DNA from 2 places in the Roseburia sp. OF03-24 genome. Region 2 is predicted to be linked to the other one. Evidence: predicted binding sites of a transcription regulator. Region 2 holds the regulator's gene; the other holds the start of a gene.
The links. Region 2 encodes Rex, which represses fermentation and respiration genes when NADH is low (regulators of the CRP and FNR family bind a similar motif). Its sites were predicted from a motif close to ATTGTTAANTANTTAACAAT; they were not measured.
Positions count from the first base shown of each region.

Region 1: the regulator Rex is predicted to act here: its motif matches at 5,351-5,370, upstream of DXA60_RS13610 (enoyl-CoA hydratase-related protein).

Region 1 covers NZ_QSCK01000027.1:19,193-26,074, forward strand. Annotated here, with positions in the region: gene DXA60_RS13595 (glycoside hydrolase family 43 protein) at 1-972, shown strand, start outside; gene DXA60_RS13600 (sensor histidine kinase) at 1,090-2,847, shown strand; gene DXA60_RS13605 (response regulator transcription factor) at 2,862-4,454, shown strand; gene DXA60_RS13610 (enoyl-CoA hydratase-related protein) at 4,525-5,328, opposite strand; gene DXA60_RS13615 (pyridoxal phosphate-dependent aminotransferase) at 5,508-6,686, shown strand; gene DXA60_RS13620 (A/G-specific adenine glycosylase) at 6,753-6,882, shown strand, end outside.
Region 2 covers NZ_QSCK01000021.1:8,437-15,318, forward strand. Annotated here, with positions in the region: gene DXA60_RS11600 (GntR family transcriptional regulator) at 1-413, shown strand, start outside; gene DXA60_RS11605 (NADP-dependent isocitrate dehydrogenase) at 428-1,639, shown strand; gene abc-f (ribosomal protection-like ABC-F family protein) at 1,636-3,573, shown strand; gene DXA60_RS11615 (redox-sensing transcriptional repressor Rex) at 3,699-4,352, shown strand; gene DXA60_RS11620 (NAD(P)H-hydrate dehydratase) at 4,439-6,001, shown strand; gene alr (alanine racemase) at 6,034-6,882, shown strand, end outside.

The DNA of each region.
Region 1 (6,882 bases), on a different contig from region 2:
TATCTGATGCATGCAGAAGGAGGGACAGGTCCGGAACACAGTATCAGTATTGCAAGAAGTAAGAAGCTGTTCCAATGGTTTGAGGGATGTCCGAGAAACCCGATTTTTACACACCGTAATCTTGGAATGGATTATCCGGTTGTTTATGCAGGTCATGGCGATCTGGTGGATGATGGTCATGGAAACTGGTATGTTGTCATGCTTGCATCAAGGCCATGTGAAAGACACAGCAGCATGGGAAGAGAGACATTCCTTGCAAAAGTGACATGGGAAAACGGATGGCCGGTCATTGCAGAGGGAGTCGGACATCTTGAGGAAGAACTTGAAATCCCAATGGAAGAATGCAGGCTGACAGAGGAGGTTGGTGCTTCTGATTATATCCAGTTCTGGGATGCAAAGTTAGACAAGCGGCTGGTAAGTATTGAGAGTTTAAATGGGGAGACTTATTCCCTGACAGAGCGTGCTGGCATGTTGAGACTCTATAACAGAAAGGAACGTATTGCAGATAAGAACAATTGTGCTTATTTTGGAATACGGCAGAAAAGTTATCAGTTCTATGCCGAGACCGGGGTAGAGTTTGAGCCGGTGCAGGAGAAAGAAACTGCAGGTATGGTATTGTATCAGAATCATGCAAACCATCTTCGTATGGAGATCATGAGGAGAGATGGAAGAAAATGTTTTGCAGTGACATCCTGTATACAGGGAGAGGAAAAGATCATTTCTGTGACACCGATGGATGGTAATGAAAAGATAACCAGAATCCGTATTTTGTGTGACAGGCAGAAAGCATGTGTATGGATTCAGACAGGAGAAGAATGGATTTTGTGTGCGAAAGATATCAGCCTTCTTCCGTATACAACCGAGGAAGCCGGAGGGTTTGTAGGCTGTACGATCGGTATGTATGCATCTGCAAACGGAGTGGAAAGTCAGAATCATGCAGATTTTGGCTGGTTTCTTCAGAAAGCACTATAAAATGTCATTGCAGGGAATAAAAATATTGCGTATAATAGATATATACGTTGAGAGCAGGCAAAAAAGTGTCTGCTCTCTTTCGGTTATGTGAAAGACAGCGCAGGAATGGGTATTTTTATGGAAAAATTATTGAATCGGATAGATCATTATATGAATAATCTTACGATCAAAAAGAAATTTTATATATTTTATATTTTATGTGTTCTGATTCCATTGATCATTACGGATAGTGTAGTCATTTTTATGGTCGGTAAATTTGACAGGGAACGCAAAGTGCATGAGATGGCAAATATCGCAAATGCGGTAGAATACAGTATCAGCAGTATGGCTGGAAATGTACGGGAGATCGCAAACAGTATCTATACAAATAAGGACTTTAATAATTTTCTGTCGAAAAAATATTCGGATTCTGCGGAATATGTTTCGGCTTATCAGCAGTTTTTTGGTAATACATTGTTAGAAAATGCATTAGGAATGAACAATATGGTTTTTACATTGTATACGGACAATGATACCATTGTAAATGGCGGACGTGTAAACAGCCTGAAAAAAATAAAAGGGACACAGGGGTACCAGCTCTTAAAGGATAGTGGAAAAAGCAAGGGAATCTTTTTTGTCTATGATGACAGCAGCTCGAAGATGACAAAAGAAAGAAGGATCATCTATCTGCAGAAGATGGATTTTTATGATGCTGGTACGGAAAAATATCTGAAAATTGAATTTGATTATAATAGTATGATACGAATACTCAGAAACATGAATTATGATAATGAGGTTTTGGTATGTGAGGGTGACCGGATTGTTCTTTCTAATGGCAATTATGGAAGTTATGGAAATGAATTTCAGAGTATAGAGGGAAATACGAAAGATGCATATAAACATTCATTCAGTTTTTATGGGACAGAGTTGCAGATTTATGTAAAAAAAGCAGAGAATGGATTTTGGAACGGCATTAAAAATGAAATGCCAATATTGCTGCTTCTTGTTATGATAAATGCTCTTTTTCCATTTTGTTTTGTACAGATTTTTAACCGGTCATTTACGAAGAGGATCACAGAACTCAGCAGGGTATTTAAGTCCGTGGACAGTGATCATCTGATCCCGATGTATTATGAGGGTGGAAAAGATGAGATCAGCAGCATGATACGGAATTATAACCGCATGGTAGACAGGACGAATGAACTGATCCAGACAGTATATAAAAATAAGATCCGGGAACAGGAAATGTTAGTAGGACAGAAAAATGCAGAGCTTTTAGCCCTGCACAGCCAGATCAATCCACATTTTCTGTTTAATGTTCTTGAGAGTATCCGAATGCACAGTATTCTGAAAAATGAAAATGAGACAGCAGATATGGTGGCAAAACTTGCCATCATGCAGAGACAGTATGTGGAATGGGGAAATGATTCCGTAAGCATTACAGATGAAATCGAATTTGTAAAAGCATATCTGGCTCTTCAGAAATACCGGTTTGGGGACAGATTAAATTACAGCATTGATGTGGAGGAAGGGTGTGATACATACAGGATTCCTAAATTAACGATTGTAACATTTGTTGAAAATGCCTGTGTACATGGGATTGAGGGTAAAGCATCGCCGGGATGGATATTTGTGAGAATAAACAGACAGGATGAAAAACTTTACATTGAAATTGAGGATACGGGAACCGGAATGGAAGAGGAGAAAATTTTAGAACTGGAGAAGAAAATGAATAGTGCCAATATTGAAATGTTAAAGAGCAATGGAAGAGTTGGAATCTTAAATGCCTGTGTCCGTCTTAAACTGGTTACAGAAAATCAGGTAGAGTTTCAATTAGACGGAGAAGAAGGTGTGGGAACTACGGTTCTGATACAGATACCATTGCAGTATGTATAGGGGGGATTAGGGAAATGTTAAAGGTTTTACTGGTTGATGATGAGCCCTTCATTTTAGAGGGACTGAAGCATCTGATTGATTGGGAACAGGAAGGATTTGAGATTGCAGGGACGGCTGCAAATGGACTTGAGGCATTGGAGTTTTTACAGAAGAAAAAAGCAGATCTGATCATTGCAGATATCAAGATGCCGCAGATGACGGGATTAGAGCTTTTAGAGAAAATCCGTAAAGAATCAATTTCTGATGCATGTTTTGTGGTTTTAAGCGGATATGCGGAATTTGGATTTGCACAGCAGGCAATGCAGCATGGGTGCACAGATTATATTTTAAAACCGGTAGACAGAGAGATCCTGTTAAAGATGTTAAACAAGGTGATGGCTTTAAGCAGTCAGGAGAAGTCGGACATTGAAAAGAATAAAAAAATGAAACAGGCATATCTGGCAAGACATATTATTTCACTTGTCCAGGGAAAATTTGACCAGCTTAATCTTGAATATGTCCGTGAGCATATGGAATGTACGAAAGGCGTACGTTATGTGGAAATCCAGATGGAAGAGATTTTTGATGAAGAAAAAACGTCCGATCAGGAAATGAGGGTAGCACAGAGAAAACTTTACCATCTGTGTATGGAATATTTAAAGGAAGATGCCGATTTATGCGTGTTTGATGTATCGGTAAATGAAAAAATCTATGATGTTTGTTTTTTATATTTTGACCGTGTTGCAAAGAAAGCAGGGATGTCAGAACAGGATTATTTAGAACATTTCCGTGAGTATCTGGAAAATAATATGAATCAGCCGGTCATTATGTTAGTCGGGAAAAAAGTACAGGACATCAGTAATATAGCAAGGTCATATGGCAATACCTGTATGCTTCGTTCTTTTCAGGGATTCCGGAGTAAAAAACAGATTTACTATTATGAAGAGGAAGTTCAGGTATCGCCGGATGGTATTGTTTTATGTAAGGAAAGTTTAGATGGGCTGTTAAAAATGATCGAGCAGAACAATCATGTCGGAATCCGCAGTGCGGTGGAATATTTCTATGAAGAAATGGGAAAAAGGGGAATCTGCGGTGAGACAATGACGTTGAATATCAATTATCTTCTGTTCCAGCTGATCCATCTTGCCTGTGAGCAGGATGATGATGTGAATCAGGAAAAAATCTTAAGGCTGATCAGTGAAAGCAGCTTTGAGACCGGGGTAAAGAGAGGAAGTAAGGCACACCTGACACGTTTTGCCTGTGAATATGCAGACTATCTTTCACAGCTTCGGAAAAATGTTTCCAGAGGTGTCTTAAGTATGGTAGAAAAAGAAGTGAAAGAAAATTTTGCATCAAATATCACGTTAAAAAGTCTGAGTGAAAAATATTATGTCAACAGTGCATATTTAGGACAGCTGTTTCGAAAAAAATACGGACAGTCATTCAAAGACTACCTAAATAATTACCGAATGGAACAGGCAGCAGACTATTTGCTTCATACAGATAAGAAGATCGCACAGATCGCAGAAGATGTGGGTTATCGTGACCTGGATTATTTTGTAAACCGTTTTATACAGGTAAAGGGCTGTACACCGGCAAAATTCCGGAAGAACATGTTACAAAATTAAAATAGCAGAAGTACAAAAAAGGCACTGGAAGCATCTAAGCTCCAATGCCTTTTTATATTTTAGAAAAATCCTAGAAATCTGTTAAATCAGCAGCTCTTCTCTCTAAGAAAGCAGTCATGCCTTCTTTTTTGTCGTGGGTAGAGCAGGTTACGCCGAATAAGTTTGCTTCCATCTCAACAGCGTTCTTGATGTCCATATCATAACCGTTGTTGATAGCTGCTTTTGCAACGGAAACAGCATAGCTTCCTTTGGAGATGATTTTCTTTGCCATAGCTTTTGCTGTGTTCATTAACTCTTCCGGAGCAACTACTTTATTTACAAGACCGATGCGGTAAGCTTCTGCTGCATCAACGGAATCACAGGTAAAGATCATCTCTTTTGCGCGTCCCATGCCTACTAAACGGGCAAGTCTCTGTGTACCGCCGAATCCAGGAATGATTCCAAGACCTGTTTCTGGCTGTGCGAAAGTAGCGTTGTCAGATGCGATACGGATATCACATGCCATGGAAATCTCACATCCACCGCCAAGTGCAAAACCATTTACAGCTGCGATCGTTACCTGACGCATGTTCATTAATTTGAAGAATGGTACGGAAGCTCTCATACCGAAAGCTCTTGCCTCTGCTGCAGTAAAGTTTACCATCTCAGAAATATCAGCGCCTGCTACGAAAGATTTGAATTCGTTGCCTTTCTTGTCAGGACCACCTGTTAAGATTACAACTTTGATGTCGTCTCTTGCCTCGATCTCAGTTAAGGCTGTGTTTAACTCGTCTAAAGTCTCGCTGTTTAATGCGTTTAATGCTGCTGGTCTTGAAATTGTAAGAACTGCAATCTCCTCAGCAACTTCCAGTTTTAAATTGTTAAAATCGCTCATCGTTTGGAACCCTCCTGAATAGTTTGATAAAAAATTAACAATATACGTTATTAATAGCGTACAGCTTTTCCTAGAATTTGTCAATAGATTATGGGAAAAATTCACTATAAATTCGGTAGAAAAAGTGCTATGATAGGTGGTATGATATTTTGACAAAGATACAGAAAAGAGGAAAAACCATGGGCACAAGCAAATCATACTTATCTAAGGTAGTAAAGGAGATGCCGGATTCAGGGATCAAGGACTTTTTTGATATTGCAAATACGATGGAGGGAGCATTGTCACTTGGTGTCGGCGAGCCGGATTTTCCGACACCGGAACATGTCAGGGAGGCAGCGATCGCTTCTATAAAAAGGGGAGAGACAAAATATACGGACAACCGTGGCACCGTAGAGCTTCGTGCGGCAGCTGCAGAGTATCTGGAAAAGTTCGGACTTCATTACGACAGGGAAGATGAGATATTGATCACAATGGGGGCAAGCGAAGGAATAGACTTGGCACTTCGTGCACTGGTAGATCCGGGGGATGAAGTACTGGTTGTGGAGCCTTGTTATGTTTCCTACATTCCGTGTGTAGAATTATGTGGAGGTGTTCCGGTTTCAATTCCATTAAAAGCAGAAAATAAATTCCGTCTGACAAAAGAAGAACTGGAAGAAAAGATCACAGATAAAACAAAGGTTCTGCTGATCTCATTTCCGAACAATCCTACCGGAGCGATCATGGAAAAAGAAGATTTAGAGGCGATCCGTGAGGTTGTGATCGCACATGATATTTTTGTGATCACTGACGAAATTTATGCAGAGCTGACTTACGGCAAAAAGCATGCGTCGATTGCAGCACTGCCGGATATGTATGAACGCTGTGTGGTATTAAATGGTTTTTCAAAGGCATTTGCAATGACAGGATGGCGCATGGGTATCGCAGCAGGTCCGGCGGAAGTCATTTTCCATATGAATAAGATCCATCAGTTTACAACCATGTCTGCAGGAACGACTTCACAGGTGGCAGCCCTTGAAGCACTGACAAGTCCGGTTCGTGACGAAGAGATTGAAGTCATGCGGAAGGAATATGATGAGAGGCGAAAGATCATGGTGGACGGATTTCAGAACATGGGACTTGATGTGACAGAGCCGGAAGGTGCATTTTATGTATTTCCATCGGTGAAAAAGACAGGACTTACCAGTATGGAATTTTGTAACCGTCTGTTACAGGAGCAGAAAGTAGCAGTCATTCCGGGGGATGCATTTGGAAATTGTGCAAAGGGTTATATCCGCTGTTCTTATGCTTATTCCAAAGACATTATCCGGCAGTGTTTGGATAAGATCGCAGTATTTGTCAGCCGGTTTGACTTAAAGTAAAGTGCTGAACTGTGTAAAAATGAGCACAGAAATGAAGAATATTATAAAAGAAAGTTTGAGAGATACATGTTAAAAGATTACGACTTAAAGCAACTGGTATCCCCATTATTAAAGTGGTTTTTAAGCCATGCCCGCATACTGCCGTGGCGTGAAGAACCGACGCCATACAGGGTGTGGGTTTCAGAGATCATGCTCC
Region 2 (6,882 bases):
AGATACGGTCACGTTTGGAGGGACTGTGTGCAAAGTGGGCTGCGGACAATATCACAAAAGAGCAGTTAGATGAACTGGATGAAAATATATATCTGTCTGATTTCCATGCAGCAAAAGGAAATTCAGAACAAGTCGTGGAATTAGATAACCGTTTCCATGAAATTTTATATAACGCTTCTGACAGTAAAGAGCTGAAACATGTGCTGCTTGATTTTCATCATTATGTGCAGCGTGTACGTAAAATCACACTTGCAGATCCAAAACGTTCTGTGCAATCGAATCAGGAACACAGACAGATTGTGGAAGCATTAAAAAAACATGATGCCAATCTGGCAGAAAAACTTGCAAATGAGCATATGATGAACACCATTCACAATATGGACAATTACGGATGGGACAATTTATTTCAATAGAAAAGGAGAACATAATGGAAAAAATCAAAATGACAACACCACTGGTAGAGATGGACGGAGATGAGATGACAAGAATCCTCTGGAAAATGATCAAAGATGAATTACTTCTGCCGTTTATTGATTTAAAAACAGAGTATTATGATCTTGGATTAGAGCATCGTAATGAGACAAATGATCAGGTTACCGTTGACTCTGCCAATGCAACAAAGAAATACGGTGTTGCTGTAAAATGTGCAACGATCACACCAAACGCAGCACGTATGACAGAATATAATTTAAAAGAAATGTGGAAAAGCCCGAATGGTACGATCCGCGCCATGTTAGATGGAACGGTATTCCGTGCACCGATCGTTGTAAAAGGGATCGAGCCATGTGTAAAGAACTGGAAAAAACCGATCACGATCGCGCGTCATGCATATGGCGATGTATATAAAGCAACTGAGATGAAGATTCCTGGAGCAGGCAAATGTGAGCTGGTATATACAGCGGAAGATGGTACAGAGACGAGAGAACTGATCCACAACTTTACCGGAGCAGGCGTTGTTCAGGGACAGCATAACCTTTGCAATTCCATTGAAAGTTTCGCAAAAAGCTGTTTTAATTATGCGCTGGATACAAAACAGGATCTGTGGTTTGCAACAAAGGATACGATTTCAAAAAAATACGATCATACCTTTAAAGACATTTTTCAGGAAATCTTTGATGCAGAGTACAAAGAAAAATTCGAAAAAGCAGGTATTACCTATTTTTATACATTGATCGATGATGCAGTTGCACGTGTAATGAAGTCTGAGGGTGGTTATATCTGGGCATGTAAAAATTATGATGGAGATGTCATGAGTGATATGGTTTCAAGTGCATTTGGTTCACTTGCCATGATGACTTCTGTATTAGTTTCCCCGGATGGATATTATGAATATGAAGCTGCACATGGAACGGTACAGCGCCATTATTACAAACACTTAAAAGGTGAGGAGACATCCACAAACTCTGTTGCAACTATTTTTGCATGGACAGGTGCACTTAAGAAACGTGGAGAACTTGATTCTAACCAGGCATTATCTGATTTTGCAGAAAAACTTGAAAAGGCTTGTATAAAGACCATTGAAGATGGTAAAATGACAAAAGACCTTGCGCTGATTACTACAAATCCGAATCCGGTTGTATTAAACAGCGAAAATTTCATCAAGGCAATCAGAACAACATTAGAGGAAAGTTTAAAATGATTTTGTCATGTCAGAGTATCTCAAAGTCTTTTGGAACAGATGAGATCTTAAAAGATGTAAGTTTTCATATTGAAGCAAACGAAAAAGCAGCGATTGTCGGCATCAATGGTGCCGGCAAGTCTACGCTGCTTAAAATTATTATGGGCGAAGAAACGTCCGATACCGGTGAAGTGATCCTTGCAAAAGATAAAACAATCGGTTATCTGGCACAGTATCAGGATGTATCGGGGCACAGAACCATTTATGACGAAGTTCTTAATGCAAGAGCTGACATCCTTGAAATGGAACAGAAACTCCGCAATATGGAGTCAGAAATGAATCAGCAGACCGGTGGGGAACTGGAAAAACTGATGGAGGTTTATCATCGTCTGAGCCACGAATTTGAACTGCAGGGCGGATATGCATACCGGAGTGAAGTAACCGGTATTTTAAAAGGACTTGGTTTTTCGGACGAAGATTTAACAAAACAGATGAATGAATTGTCCGGAGGACAGAAAACCAGGGTTTCGCTTGGCAAACTCTTAGTCACAAAGCCGGATGTATTACTTTTAGATGAGCCGACAAACCATCTGGATATGGAGTCGATCCGCTGGCTTGAGAATTTTCTGCGGGCTTACAAAGGGGCTGTTGTGATCGTAGCACATGACCGTTATTTTCTGGATCGCGTTGTCACAAAAGTTGTAGAGATTTTCCAGCATAAAGCGTATGTATATCAGGGAAATTACTCGGATTTTGCGAAGAAGAAAGCAAAAGTCCGTGAAGATCTGTTAAAACAATATTATAATCAGCAGCGTGAGATCAGACATCAGGAAGAAGTTATCACAAAGTTAAAATCGTTTAACCGTGAAAAATCCATCAAGCGTGCGGAGAGCCGCGAAAAGATGTTAGACAAGATAGAACGTATTGAAAAACCGGTTGAGGACAATACAGACATTAAGATCGTGTTAGAGCCAAATGTGGTCAGCGGAAATGATGTCCTTACGGTGTCAGGTCTTGCAAAATCATATCCGCCGGTTACATTGTTTTCGGATATCTCATTCGAGATTAAACGTGGGGAGCGGGTAGCACTGATCGGCAATAACGGAACCGGGAAAACGACCATCTTAAAGATCATCAATAATCTGATACAGGCAGATGGTGGTACGGTAACACTTGGTTCGAATGTTCACATTGGATATTACGATCAGGAACATCAGCTTTTACATATGGAAAAAACCATATTTGAAGAGATCTCAGATGCTTATCCAGAGCTGAACAACACAAAGATCCGCAATGTACTGGCAGCCTTTTTATTTACAAATGATGATGTGTTTAAGCGGATCTCAGATTTAAGCGGTGGTGAAAGAGGCCGTGTCTCTCTGGCAAAACTGATGCTTTCAGATGCTAATTTTCTTATTTTAGATGAGCCGACAAACCATCTGGACATTACATCCAAGGAAATTTTGGAATCTGCATTAAACCAGTATACAGGAACGGTATTTTTTGTTTCACATGACCGCTATTTTATCAATCAGACAGCAACAAGAATCCTGGAGCTGACAGGTGAAACAATTGTAAATTATATCGGAAATTATGATTATTATCTGGAAAAACATGATATTATGACGCAGTTGTATGTGAAACAGCCAGAAACTTCAGATGTGCAGCCTAAGAAACAGGATGATGCCGTTAATAAGCTCGACTGGCAGGCACAAAAAGCAGAGCAGGCAAGGATTCGTAAAATTGAAAACAGTTTAAAAAAAGCCGAGGAAGAGATTGCCGCACTTGAAAGTGAAATAAGCATGATCGATGAAGAATGTGCAAAGCCGGAAAACGCAGTTAATTCCGCAAAATTAAATGAGCTTGCAGCAAGACAGCAGGAGTGCAGGGAACGACTGGAAACCTGCTATGAAACCTGGGAAGAGCTGTCAATGCAGTTAGATGGAACTGATTGATGATATTTCCTGACAAAACAGAAAATATCTTATTGAAAAAAAGATAGTTAAATTTTTCACACATTGACAGACACAGGGGAAATCACTATAATAAACGAGAGAACGTAAGAAAGGTGGAACCTTTTGTGCAGGAAAAAGAAATATCACAGGCAGTTATCCGGAGAATGCCGCGTTATTACCGCTACCTCGGAGAACTCTTAGATGCCGGTGTAGAACGTATATCATCCAATGATCTGAGTAAACGAATGAATGTGACTGCATCCCAGATCAGACAGGATCTGAATAATTTTGGTGGTTTTGGCCAGCAGGGTTATGGTTATAATGTAAAGTTTTTATATGAGGAAATCGGTAAGATATTAGGTTTAAATGAAAGACACAATATTATTGTGGTGGGTGCAGGTAATCTTGGACAGGCACTTACAAACTATGTGAAATTTGAAAAACTTGGTTTTGTGATCATAGGACTGTTTGATGTAAATCCTGCATTGGACGGTGTGACCGTGCGTGGAATCAAAATCCGCATGCTGGATGAATTAGAGAGTTTCTGTGCAGAAAATCAGGTGGATATTGCGGCGCTTACTATGCCAAAGGAAAAGGCTGATGCCATTGCAAACAGACTAGTCGGACTTGGAATCCGCGCAATCTGGAATTTTGCGCATGTAGACCTGGAGCTCATTGATAAAAATGTTGTTGTAGAGAATGTACATCTTTCCGACAGTTTGATGCAGTTATCTTACAACATTGTCAGAAACAAAAAAGCAGAAGAAAACGGCAACTGAAAAGGGTGCCATAAATTCAGGAAGCAATTAGCTGCCGCACAGATCTTTGTGCGGCGTTTTTTGCTTATAACAGGGGGCTTATTATCATGAAGTATCTTGTAAACAGCAGGGAAATGCAAAAATATGACGCAAATACCGTTTCACATTTTAAGGTTCCGGGACTTCTTCTGATGGAGCGTGCAGCAATAACATTTGTAAATGAACTCCATAAGCAAAAGGTCGATCTCTCAGAAGTTCTTATCGTATGCGGCAGCGGAAATAATGGTGGAGATGGTCTTGCGATCGCCCGCCTTTTATTTCTGGAGGGACATACTGTTACAGTTGTTTTTGCTGGAAATAAAGATCATTGCTCGGAGCAAAACAGAATCCAGCAGGATATTTTAAATGCATATGGTGTTCCTGTCTATACGGATTTACCGGAACAGATCAGACCAACAACTGTCATAGATGCACTATTTGGTGTAGGGTTGTCGAGAGACGTGACTGGTACTTATGCAGATATATTATGTTGTATGAATACACTTCCGGGAGAAAAAGTGGCAGTGGATATTGCATCCGGAATTTCTGCAGATACAGGTGCTGTCCTTGGTATGGCATTTCGTGCAGATATCACGATCACATTCGCATTTGCGAAATTAGGCAGTATTCTCTGGCCGGGAAATGAATATGCCGGCAGAGTGATCGTATGTGATATCGGTATCACGAAAGAAAGCTGGCTGGGAGAGACACCGTCAGTAATGGCATTGGAAACGAAAGATTTATTGCTGCTCCCGGAGAGAAAAAGTCATTCTAATAAAGGAAACTATGGAAAACTTTTGCTGATCGCAGGAAGTGTCAATATGGCAGGGGCGGCAGTTTTATCTGCAAAAGCTGCTTACGCCACAGGATGCGGTCTGGTGCGTGTGCTGACGCCGGAAGAAAACAGGATTATTTTACAGAGCTGTGTTCCAGAGGCGGTTCTTACTACTTATGATAAAAATGCTGCTCCGGGGAAGGCTGTATTACAGGAGGCTTTTGATTGGGCAGATGCCATTGTGGCAGGTCCCGGGCTTGGGAAAGAAAAAACTGCTGCACAGATATTAAATTTTGTGTTAGAATATGGAACGTCACAGGAAAAGAAAGCAATTCTTTTTGATGCGGATGCGTTAAATCTGATAGCAGAGCAGAATGACTTACCAGAGGCAGATATCTGGAAAAATTTTAAAATCCCGGCAGTGATCACACCTCATCCCGGAGAGATGAGCCGGCTTACCGGAAAAACAGTCAGTGAGATCCAGCATCATTTACTTCAGACTGCTGCGGATTATGCAAAAGAATATCACGTTGTATGTGTCTTAAAAGACGAACATACCGTAACTGCACTGCCGGATGGTAAAAAATACCTGAATCTTTCCGGCAATTCCGGAATGGCAACAGCAGGAAGCGGAGATGTGTTAAGTGGTGTGATCGGTACATTTATGGCACAGAAAATAACACCTTACCAGGCGGCTCCTCTTGGGGTATATCTTCATGGCCTGTCCGGTGATCTTATGATACGCACAACGGGGTTACAGGGGCTTACAGCCTCAGATCTGATCTGTGGTATTAAAAAAGTTCTGAATATTTATACTACAAAGCCGGTCGATAATGAACAAAAATTCGTTGAATAAAAAACGGTACACAAAATAGATGGAGGATCAACATGAACAGATACAGCAGAGTGCATGCGGAAATCGATCTGGATGCAATTCTACACAACATGGATGCGATGCGCGGAAACATTGCAAAAGACACAAAAATTATGGCTGTCATTAAGGCAGATGGCTACGGACATGGTGCCGTAGAGATTGCAGAGACGATTGAAAAACTGGATTATCTTTATGGTTATGCAGTTGCCACGGTTGAGGAAGGACTTATCCTTCGTAATCACGGAATCCAGAAACCGATCCTGATCTTAGGATATGTATTCCCGGATCAGTATGTGGATATGATTAAAGCAGGTATCCGTCCAACCGTATTTACAAAAGAGATGGCAGAAAAACTTTCCGTTGCCGCAGCAAGTATCGGAAGAGACTGCAAGATCCATTTCGCGATCGATACCGGAATGAGCCGGATCGGTTATCAGGTCACAGAAGACGCAGCAGATGAGATGGCACAGCTTTCAAAACTGCCGCATATTATAGTGGAGGGTATTTTTACCCATTTTGCGAAAGCGGATGAAAAAGATAAGGAACCAACCTACCAGCAGATCGGACTTTTCAAGAAAATGATCGGCATGTTAGAAGACCGTGGCGTAAGTATTCCGATTCATCACTGTTCAAACAGTGCAGGGATTGTCGATATTCCAGATGCAAATATGGATATGGTCCGCGCCGGCATCACATTGTATGGCATGTGGCCGTCTGAGGATGTAGATAAGAATGCGATCAGCCTGAAACCTGCATTGACACTGGTGACACATGTGGCATATGTAAAGGAACTTCCGGCTGGCAGAGCAATCAGTTATGGAGGAACTTATGTCACAACAGAGCCTTGCATAATCGCAACGATT